DNA from 2 places in the Cellulosimicrobium sp. TH-20 genome. Region 2 is predicted to be linked to the other one. Evidence: predicted binding sites of a transcription regulator. Region 2 holds the regulator's gene; the other holds the start of a gene.
The links. Region 2 encodes Rex, which represses fermentation and respiration genes when NADH is low (regulators of the CRP and FNR family bind a similar motif). Its sites were predicted from a motif close to CTTGTGAANNNNTTCACAAG; they were not measured.
Positions count from the first base shown of each region.

Region 1: a site for Rex is predicted at 2,438-2,457, ahead of adhE (bifunctional acetaldehyde-CoA/alcohol dehydrogenase). Genes of this name have one in related genera too.

Region 1 is NZ_CP020857.1:2,156,836-2,161,607, forward strand. Features, by position in the region: gene B8281_RS09515 (glycoside hydrolase family 65 protein) at 1-22, shown strand, start outside; gene B8281_RS09520 (prolyl oligopeptidase family protein) at 116-2,338, opposite strand; gene adhE (bifunctional acetaldehyde-CoA/alcohol dehydrogenase) at 2,545-4,772, shown strand, end outside.
Region 2 is NZ_CP020857.1:4,077,254-4,082,025, forward strand. Features, by position in the region: gene B8281_RS18215 (MarR family winged helix-turn-helix transcriptional regulator) at 1-320, opposite strand, end outside; gene B8281_RS18220 (YceI family protein) at 485-1,036, shown strand; gene B8281_RS18225 (redox-sensing transcriptional repressor Rex) at 1,157-1,831, opposite strand; gene B8281_RS18230 (glutaredoxin family protein) at 1,888-2,178, opposite strand; gene B8281_RS18235 (HAD family phosphatase) at 2,228-3,100, shown strand; gene B8281_RS18240 (30S ribosomal protein bS22) at 3,195-3,293, opposite strand; gene B8281_RS18245 (acetoin utilization protein AcuC) at 3,479-4,705, opposite strand.

The DNA.
Region 1 (4,772 bases), 1.9 Mb from region 2:
CGCGACGGTGCCGCACTCCTGAGGCCCGCCCGCACCTCGCCGACCAGGTGGTCCTGGCGCGTCCGGTCTCGCGGACGCGCCAGGACCACCTGCTCGGCCCGGCGGGAGCGCCCGGTCAGCCGAGGCGCTCGGCGAGGAAGCGGTAGTGCACCGCGGCCATGTGCGCGGCCTGGGCGTTGTTCGCGGCGCCGCCGTGGCCGCCCTCGATGTTCTCGTAGTACGTGACGTCCTTGCCCTCGCCGAGCATCTTCGCGGCGAGCTTGCGCGCGTGGCCCGGGTGGACGCGGTCGTCCTTCGTCGACGTCGTGAACAGCACGGGCGGGTACTCGCGCTCGGCGTCGAACAGGTGGTACGGCGAGAACGTGCGGATGAACTCCCACTGCTCGGGGTCGTCCGGGTCGCCGTACTCCGCGGCCCACGACGCCCCCGCGAGGAGCTTCGTGTAGCGGCGCATGTCGAGCAGCGGCACGCCGACGATGACGGCGCCGAACAGCTCGGGGTACTGCGTGAGCATGTTGCCGGCGAGCAGGCCGCCGTTGGAGCGGCCCTCCATCCCCAGGTGCTCGGGCGTGGTGATCCCGCGGGCGACGAGGTCGCGCGCGACGGCGGCGAAGTCCTCGTAGGCGCGGTGCCGGTTCGCCTTGAGCGCGGCCTGGTGCCACGCGGGCCCGTACTCGCCGCCGCCGCGGATGTTCGCGACGACGTAGACGCCGCCCTGCGACAGCCACGCGCGGCCGAGCGCGCCGGAGTAGGCGGGCGTGAGCGAGATCTCGAAGCCGCCGTACCCGTACAGGAGCGTGGGCGCGGTACCGGTTCCGCTGCCGCCCTCGCCCGCCCCCGCGACGAGGTCCGCGCGGCCCACGACGAAGTACGGCACGCGGGTGCCGTCGTCGGACGTGGCGAAGTGCTGCGCGACCGTCATGCCGTCGGCGTCGAAGAACGCGGGGTTGGACTTGACGACCTCGGGCGCGCCCGCGTCGCCCGGGTGCTCGCCGAGCGACAGGAGCGAGAGCGTCGTCGGCGTGAGGTAGTCGGTCGTGACGAGCCAGAGGTCGTCGGTGTCGACGGGGTCGACCGCCCCGACGGCGACCGTGCCCAGCGCGGGCAGGCCCGGGATCTCCGAGCGCACCCACGGCGCGTCCGCGGCCTCCTGCCCGACGGCGCCCCCGGGCGCGGCGGCGTCCGGCGGCGTCAGCACGTGCAGCCGGTTCTTCACGTCGTCGAGCACGTTGACGACGAGGTGGTGGCGCGTCCACGTGGCGCCGGCGAGCGACGTCGTCGCCGTCGGCTCGAAGAGCACGGTGAAGCCGCGGTCGCCCGCGAGGAAGTCGTCGAACCGGGCCGCGAGGAGCGACCCGGCGCGGTACGTCGCGCCGCCGACCGTCCAGTCGTCGCGCAGCTCGACGAGCAGCCACTCGCGCCGCACGCCGACCTCGGCGGAGTCGGGCACGTCGATCTTCGTCAGGCGCTGCTCGGGCGTGCCGGTGCGCTCGGCGAGGTAGAGCTCGTCGGAGTAGAACGCCTTGGAGCGGTGCACGAAGTCGCGCTCGAACCCGGGCGTGTGCGAGCGCCAGGCGGAGATGTACATGTCCTCGTCGGTGCCCTCGTAGACGGTCACCGCGGCGTCGAGCGGGGTGCCGCGCGTCCAGCGCTTGACCACGCGCGGGTACCCGGACGGCGTGAGCGTGCCCTCGCCGAAGTCGGTGAAGACGTACACGGTGTCGGCGTCGATCCAGCCGAGCGAGCCCTTGGCCTCGGCGCGGTGGAAGCCGCCGTCCTGCGGCGCGACGAACAGCTTCTCCACGAGGTCGAACTCGCGCGTGACGTCGGCGTCGGAGCCGCCGGGGGAGAGCTCGACGAGCGCGTGCCGCCAGGGCTCGCCCGCGGCGAGCTGCTCCGGCGTCGGGCGCAGGACGCTCGCGCCGTGCCAGACCCACGACTCGCCCTCGGCCGCGGCGAGCGCGTCGAGGTCGAGGACGGTCTCCCACTCCGGGTCGTCGGTGCGGTAGGACTCGAGCGTCGTGCGCCGCCAGACGCCGCGCTCGTGCTGCGCGTCGCGCCAGAAGTTGTAGTACCGGTCGCCGATCTTCGAGACCTCGGGGATCTTCGCGTCGGAGTCGAGCACCTCGCGGATCGCACGCTCGGTCGCGGCGAACTCGTCGGCGGTCTCGAGCGTGTCGGCGACCTCGGCGTTGCGGGCGCGGACCCAGGCCAGCGCCTCGTCGCCCTCGACGTCCTCGAGCCAGAGGTACGGGTCGTGGGGGGTGCCGTCCGGTCGGTCGGTCGCGGCGCGGCTCTCGGTCGCGGGCGAGGGGCTCGTCGTCTGCTCGGCGGTCATGGTCACCCACCCTACGGCGCGCTGGCCGCGGTGCGGAGGTCACGAGGAGGCGGGGACCTTTGGCCCGCATCGGGGCCGGACCCTTGTGGGGACGCGCGGCTTGTGAAAACCTTCACAAGTAGAGAGACCGCCGAAGGAGCCGGGGCATCCCGGCCCCGGCACACCCGCGGCCGACGCCCGGCGAGGTCGGGCACCGGAGGGGACGCATGAGCGCGAAGAGCGCCAGCACGAAGGTCGAGAACCGCACCGAGGACACCCGCACGACGCACGAGATCGACGTCCTCGTCGAGCGGGCCCGCAAGGCGCTCGACCAGTACATGAGCCTCACGCAGGAGGACGTCGACCGGATCGTCCTCAAGGCGTCCGTCGCCGGCCTGCACCAGCACGGCCACCTCGCGCAGATGGCCGTCGCCGAGACCGGGCGCGGCGTCTTCGAGGACAAGGCGACCAAGAACATCTTCGCGTGCGAGCACGTGCCCAACTCGATGGCGAACCTGAAGACGGTCGGCATCATCGGGCGCGACGAGCTCACGGGCGTCGTCGAGATCGCCGAGCCCGTCGGCGTCGTGTGCGCCGTGACGCCGGTGACGAACCCGACGTCGACCACGATCTTCAAGTCGCTCATCGCGCTCAAGACGCGCAACCCCGTGGTGTTCGCGTTCCACCCGAGCGCGCAGCGCTCGTCGGTCGAGGCGGCCCGCATCGTGCGCGACGCCGCGGTCGCGGCCGGCGCGCCCGACGACTGCATCCAGTGGGTCGAGCACCCGTCGATCGAGGCGACCAGCACGCTCATGCACCACCCCGGCGTCGCGCTCATCCTCGCCACGGGCGGCAACGGCATGGTCCGCGCGGCCTACTCGGCCGGCAAGCCGGCGCTCGGCGTCGGGGCCGGCAACGTCCCCGCCTACGTCGAGAAGAGCGCCGACCTCGGCCGCGCGATCAACGACGTGGTCATGTCGAAGGCGTTCGACAACGGCATGGTGTGCGCCTCGGAGCAGGCGCTCATCCTCGACGACGTGATCTACGACGACGCGATGCGCGAGCTCGCCCGCCTGCACGCCTACCGGGTGACGCCCGCCGAGAAGGCGATGCTCGAGCGCCTCATCTTCGGGGTCGAGGCGAACGGCACGAACTGCGCCGGGGCGAAGCTCAACCCGAAGGTCGTGGGCAAGTCGCCGGTGTGGATCGCGCGCGAGGCCGGGTTCGAGGTCCCCGACGACACGTCGATCATCCTCGCGGAGATCGACGACGTCGGCCCCGACGAGCCCCTGAGCCGCGAGAAGCTCACGCCCGTCCTGGCCGTCCTGCGGGCCCGCGACACCGAGCACGGCGTCCGCCTCGCGGAGCGCATGGTCGAGCTCGACGGCCTGGGCCACTCGGCCGCGATCCACACGTCCGACGAGGCGCTCGTCGAGCGGTACGGGTCGCGCGTGAAGGCCGTGCGCGTGCTGTGGAACAGCCCGACGTCGCTCGGCGGCATCGGCGACATCTACAACGCGCTGCTCCCGTCGCTCACGCTCGGCTGCGGCAGCTACGGCGCGAACTCGGTGTCGAACAACGTGTCGGCGGTCAACCTCATCAACGTCAAGCGGATCGGGCGGCGCAACAACAACATGCAGTGGTTCAAGGTGCCGGCCAAGACGTACTTCGAGCCGAACTCGATCCAGTACCTCGCGCAGATGCGCGACGTGCACCGCGTCACGATCGTCACCGACAAGGTCATGAGCCGCATCGGCGTCGTCGACCGCGTGCTCGACGTCCTCGCCCGCCGCGAGGAGAAGGTCGCGATCCAGATCATCGACGCGGTCGAGCCGGAGCCGAGCGTCGGCACCGTGAACCGCGGCGCCGAGTCGATGCGCGACTTCGAGCCCGACACGATCATCGCGATCGGCGGCGGGTCGCCGATGGACGCCGCCAAGGTCATGTGGCTGCGGTACGAGCACCCGGAGATCGAGTTCTCCGACATGCGGGAGAAGTTCTTCGACGTGCGCAAGCGCGCCTACAAGTTCCCCGAGCTCGGGGGCAGGGCGAAGCTCGTGTGCATCCCGACGTCGTCGGGCACCGGCGCGGAGGTGACGCCGTTCGCGGTCATCACCGACCCGGAGACGGGCTTCAAGTACCCGCTCGCGGACTACGCGCTCACCCCGACCGTCGCCATCGTCGACCCCGTGCTCACGGACACCATGCCCGCGAAGCTCGCGGCCGACTCGGGCTTCGACGCCCTCACGCACGCGACCGAGGCGTTCGTCTCCGTCTACGCGAACGACTTCACCGACGGGCTGTGCCTGCAGGCGATCAAGATGGTCTTCGAGCACATCGAGGACTCGGTCACGCAGGGCGCGGCGGCCCCGAAGGCCCGCGAGAAGATGCACAACGCGGCGACCATCGCGGGCATGGCGTTCGGCTCGGCGATGCTCGGCATCGTGCACGCCAT
Region 2 (4,772 bases):
ACCAGTCCGCGCGCCTCCATGCGCGCGACGGTGTGCGTCACGCGGCTGCGCGAGCGGGCGAGCCCGTCCGCGAGCGCCGACATGCGCAGGGTGTGGTCGGGGCTCTCGGAGAGACGCACGAGCAGCTCGTACTCGTTGAGCGACACCTCGGACCGTTCCTCGTGGTCCCGGCCGAGCGCCTCGATGAAGCGCACGGTCCCGTCGAGGTACGCGCGCCACAGGCGCTGCTGCTCCGCGTCGAGCCAGCGCGGCTCGGCGGCGGGGGCTGCGGGGGTGCGGACGGTGCTCGCCGTCGGGGTGTCGACGTCGTTGCGGGTCATGGGTCCTCGGCGGTGCGGGGGCGGTCGGGGGCGTGGGGGCGTCGCGAACATTGTTCCACCCCACGGGAATAGACGGACCGAGGGGTGCTGTTGATACGCTCGTTCCGAAGTTGAACGTTCAACCACTTGGTCCGCCCGGACCCCGACCACCCGCAGGAGCACCCATGGCCTCGTCGCTGCCCGCCGGCCTCACGACCGGTACCTACGCCCTCGACGCGTCGCACTCGCAGGCGTCGTTCACCGTCCGCCACGCCGGGATCTCGAAGGTCCGCGGCACCCTCGCGATCACCGACGGCACGATCACCGTCGGCGACGACCTCGAGTCGACGTCCGTGACCGCCCAGCTCGACGCCGCGTCCGTGAGCACGGGCGACGAGAACCGCGACAACCACCTGCGCAGCGCCGACTTCTGGGACGCGGAGAACAAGCCGACGTGGACGTTCACGTCGACGCGCATCACGGGCGACGGCGACGACTACGTCGTGGCCGGCGACCTGACGATCAACGGCGTCACCAAGCCGGTCGAGCTCGAGACGGAGTTCGCGGGCACCGCGACCGACCCGTTCGGCAACCCGCGCGCCGGCTTCGAGGCGACCACCGAGATCTCGCGCAAGGAGTTCGGCCTCACCTGGAACGCCGCGCTCGAGACCGGCGGGGTGCTCGTCGGCGACAAGATCAAGATCGCGCTCGACGTCTCGGCCATCAAGCAGGCCTGACCGTCGTCCCGGGCACGTCCCGGGCGAGACCGGCACCCTCCGGCAGGGGAGCCGCCCCGAGGGGCCGCGTGCACCGGCACGCGGCCCTTCGTCGTCCCCGGGTCCGGACGCCGGGGCCGCTCAGCGCTCCTGCGACGCCGCGAGGGCGCGGGCCTGCGAGTGGAACGCGAGGATCTGCAGCTCGCTGCCGACGTCGACGCCGCGCACGTCGACGTCCGCCGGGACCTGGAGCGCACGCGGCGCGAAGTTGAGGATCTCGCGCACCCCCGCCGCGACCACGCGGTCCGCGACCGCCTGCGCGTGCGCCGCGGGCGTCGCGAGGACGACGATCGACACCTTCTCGCGCTCCACGACCTCCTCGAGCGCGTCGACGTGCTCGACGACGAGGCCCGCGGCCCGCGTCCCGACGACGTCCGGCGACGCGTCGAGGAGCGCCGCCACGTGGAAGCCGCGCTGCTCGTAGCCCGAGTAGTTCGCGAGCGCGTGCCCCAGGTTGCCGATCCCGACGATCGCGATGCGGTGCTCGTCGACGAGGCCCAGGGCCTCGGTGATGTACTGCGCGAGCGAGTCGACGTCGTAGCCCACGCCGCGCGTGCCGAACGAGCCGAGGAACGACAGGTCCTTGCGCAGCTGGGCCGGGCCCACGCCGGACAGCTCCGCGAGCTCGACCGACGACGTCGTCCCGACGCCCCGCGCCACGAGGTCCCGCAGCGCGCGCAGGTAGGACGGGAGCCGCGCCACCGTCGCGCTCGGGATCCCCGGCGCCGTCACCTCACCGACTACCTGCTCAGCCACCGTCACTCCGTCGTCCAGGGACCGTCCTCGTCGACGGTCACGCTCCACGGGAGGAATCATCCCAGGTCCGCGCGCGGCGCCGAAATCCGGGCCACCGCACGCGCCAGCCGGCGCGCGTCCACGCGCCAGAACCCCTGCTGCACCCCGCCGACCGTGACGACCGGCACGTACTCGCCGTACTGCTCGCGCAGGGCCGGGTCCGTGCCCGGCGCGTCCAGGTCGACCTCCGCCCACGCGACGCCCGCCTCGGCGCACACGGCCTCGACGACCGTCCGCGCGTCGTCGCACAGGTGACAGCCCGCGCGGCCGAACAGCAGGACGGGGGCGGGGGCGTCGGAGGTGCTCACGCCTCCCAGGGTACGAGGCCCCGGCAGGCCGACCGCCTAGAGTGGAGGCATGGCGACGTCTCCCGGCCCGGGCCCCGACCCGACCTCCCGGCCGACGCTCCCCGAGGAGGCGCCCGCGCGCGCGCCCGGGCCGCCGCACCGCACCGCCGCGTTCTTCGACGTCGACAACACGATCATCCGCGGCGCCTCGTCGTTCCACCTCGCGCGCGCCCTGTACCAGCGCGAGTTCTTCTCGACGCTCGACATCGTGCGCTTCGCCGTGCACCAGGCCCGGTACCTCGTGTTCGGCGAGAACAAGCAGCAGATCGACCGCATCCGGTCGCGCGCGCTCGCGCTCATCGCGGGGCGCTCCGTCGCCGAGGTCACCGCGATCGGCGAGGAGGTCTACGACACCGTCCTGTCGCTGCGCATCTACCCCGGCACGCGCCGCCTGCTCGACGAGCACCTCGCCGCCGGGCACCAGGTGTGGCTCGTCTCCGCGACCCCCGTCGAGATCGGCGAGCTCATCGCGCGCCGGCTCGGGACGACGGGCGCACTCGGCACCGTCGCGGAGCACGAGGACGGCTTCTACACGGGACGGCTCGTCGGCGACATGATGCACGGCCGCGCGAAGGCTGCCGGGGTGCGGGCGCTCGCCGAGCGCGAGGACATCGACCTCGAGGCGTCGTACGCGTACGGCGACTCGCTCAACGACGTCACGATGATGGAGGCCGTGGGGCACCCGTGCCCCATCAACCCGGACGCCCGCCTGCGCCGCCACGCGCAGGACGTCGGCTGGCCCATCCGCGAGTTCCGCGGGCGCCGCCGCCGCGTCGCCCGCAGCAGCGTCCGCACCGCGAGCTGGGCCGGCGCCGCCTGGGCCGCCGCGCTCGTCCTGCGCTCGGTGCGCCGCGCCGTCGACCGGCGCATCGCCCGCCTCTGACCCCGCCCGGGCCGCGCCCGGAGACGCGTCGAGCCCGGTCCCTCGGGAGGGACCGGGCTCGACGACGGGTCGGCGCGTCAGGACGCGCGCGACGTCACTTCTTGTTGCGACGCTGGTGACGCGTCTTGCGAAGCAGCTTGCGGTGCTTCTTCTTGGCCATGCGCTTGCGGCGCTTCTTGATGACGGAGCCCATACGGTCCTCGCAATGCTCGAGCGGCGTGTCGGTCGGCGACCGGTCGACCGGCCGCGGGTGGTCCACGGTTGATCGGGGCCCCGGCGACCACGAGGGCGCCGCAAGCCGACCAACACGAGAGAAATCCGCCCCCTAGCCTACCCGCTCGCGCCCGTGCCCCGGTACGCGACCGGTCGCGGGGCGTCTCAGTCGAAGTGCGCGTCGAGGCCCAGCAGCGGGAAGACGGCCCGGCGCGTGGCCGCGACGGCGCGGTCGACGTCGTCGTCCGGGTCGTACCCGCTGCTCCACCGCCGGACCTCGACCTCGGGCCCGAACGCGAGCGGCGCGTCGAACCCGGCGACCTCCGCCACGCGCTCGCGCCACTCCGCGGGCAGGGGCACGCCCGCGGTGACGGGCCGGTGCACGACCTCCCCCACGACGGCCGACCACACGAGCGGCACGACGCGCGCGATCGCGTACCCGCCCCCGCCGAGCGCGAGCCACCGCCCGTCGGTCAGCTCGTGCGCGAGCCCGTGCATCCAGGTGGCGGCCGTGCGCTGCGCGTCGACGGACACGTCGAGGTCGGACAACGGGTCCTCGCCGTGCGCGTCGCACCCGTGCTGGGTGACGAGCACCTCGGGACGGAACGCGCGCAGCACGGGCGGCACGACGGCGTCGACCGCGCGCAGCCAGCGGGCGCCGTCGGTGCGGCGCGGGAGCGCGACGTTGACCGCCGTCCCCTCGGCGCCGGGGCCCCCGAGGTCGGTCGGGTGGCCCGTCCCGGGGAAGAGCGTCGCGCCGCTCTGGTGGACGGAGACGGTGAGGACGCGCGGGTCGTCCCAGAACGCCTCCTCGACGCCGTCGCCGTGGTGGGCGTCGAGGTCGACGTACGCGACGCGCTCGACGCCGTCGTCGAGCAGGCGCCGGATCGCGACGGCCGCGTCGTTGTAGACGCAGAAGCCCGACGCCGCGCCCGCCTTCGCGTGGTGCATGCCGCCCGCGACGTTCACCGCGTGCCGGGTGCGACCCGCCGCGATCTCGCCCGCCGCCTCGTACGAGCCCGCGACGATCCGCGCGGCGGCCTCGTGCATCCCGCGGAAGACCGGGTCGTCCTCGGTGCCGAGGCCGCGGGCCGGGTCGGGCGTGCCGTGCTCCGACGCCGCGCGCACCGCCGCGACGTACGCGGGCTCGTGCACGAGCTCGAGCACGTCGTCGGGCGCGGGCTCGGGCCGCACGACCCGCAGGTCCGCGTCGTCGTCGAGCAGGCCGAGGGCGCGCACGAGCCCCATCGTCAGGTCGAGCCGGGCCGGCGCCATGGGGTGGCCGGGACCGAAGTCGTAGCCGAGGAGCTCGGGGCTCCACACGACGCAGGCTCCGGGCGCCGCAGCCGCCCCGGTCGGGGCGGGCGACGACGTCGGGTCGGTCGTGGGCATGGCTCACGGTAACGCCCGACGGCGCGCCCCCGCCCCACCGACCGCGCGCCGGACCACGCAGGGCCGC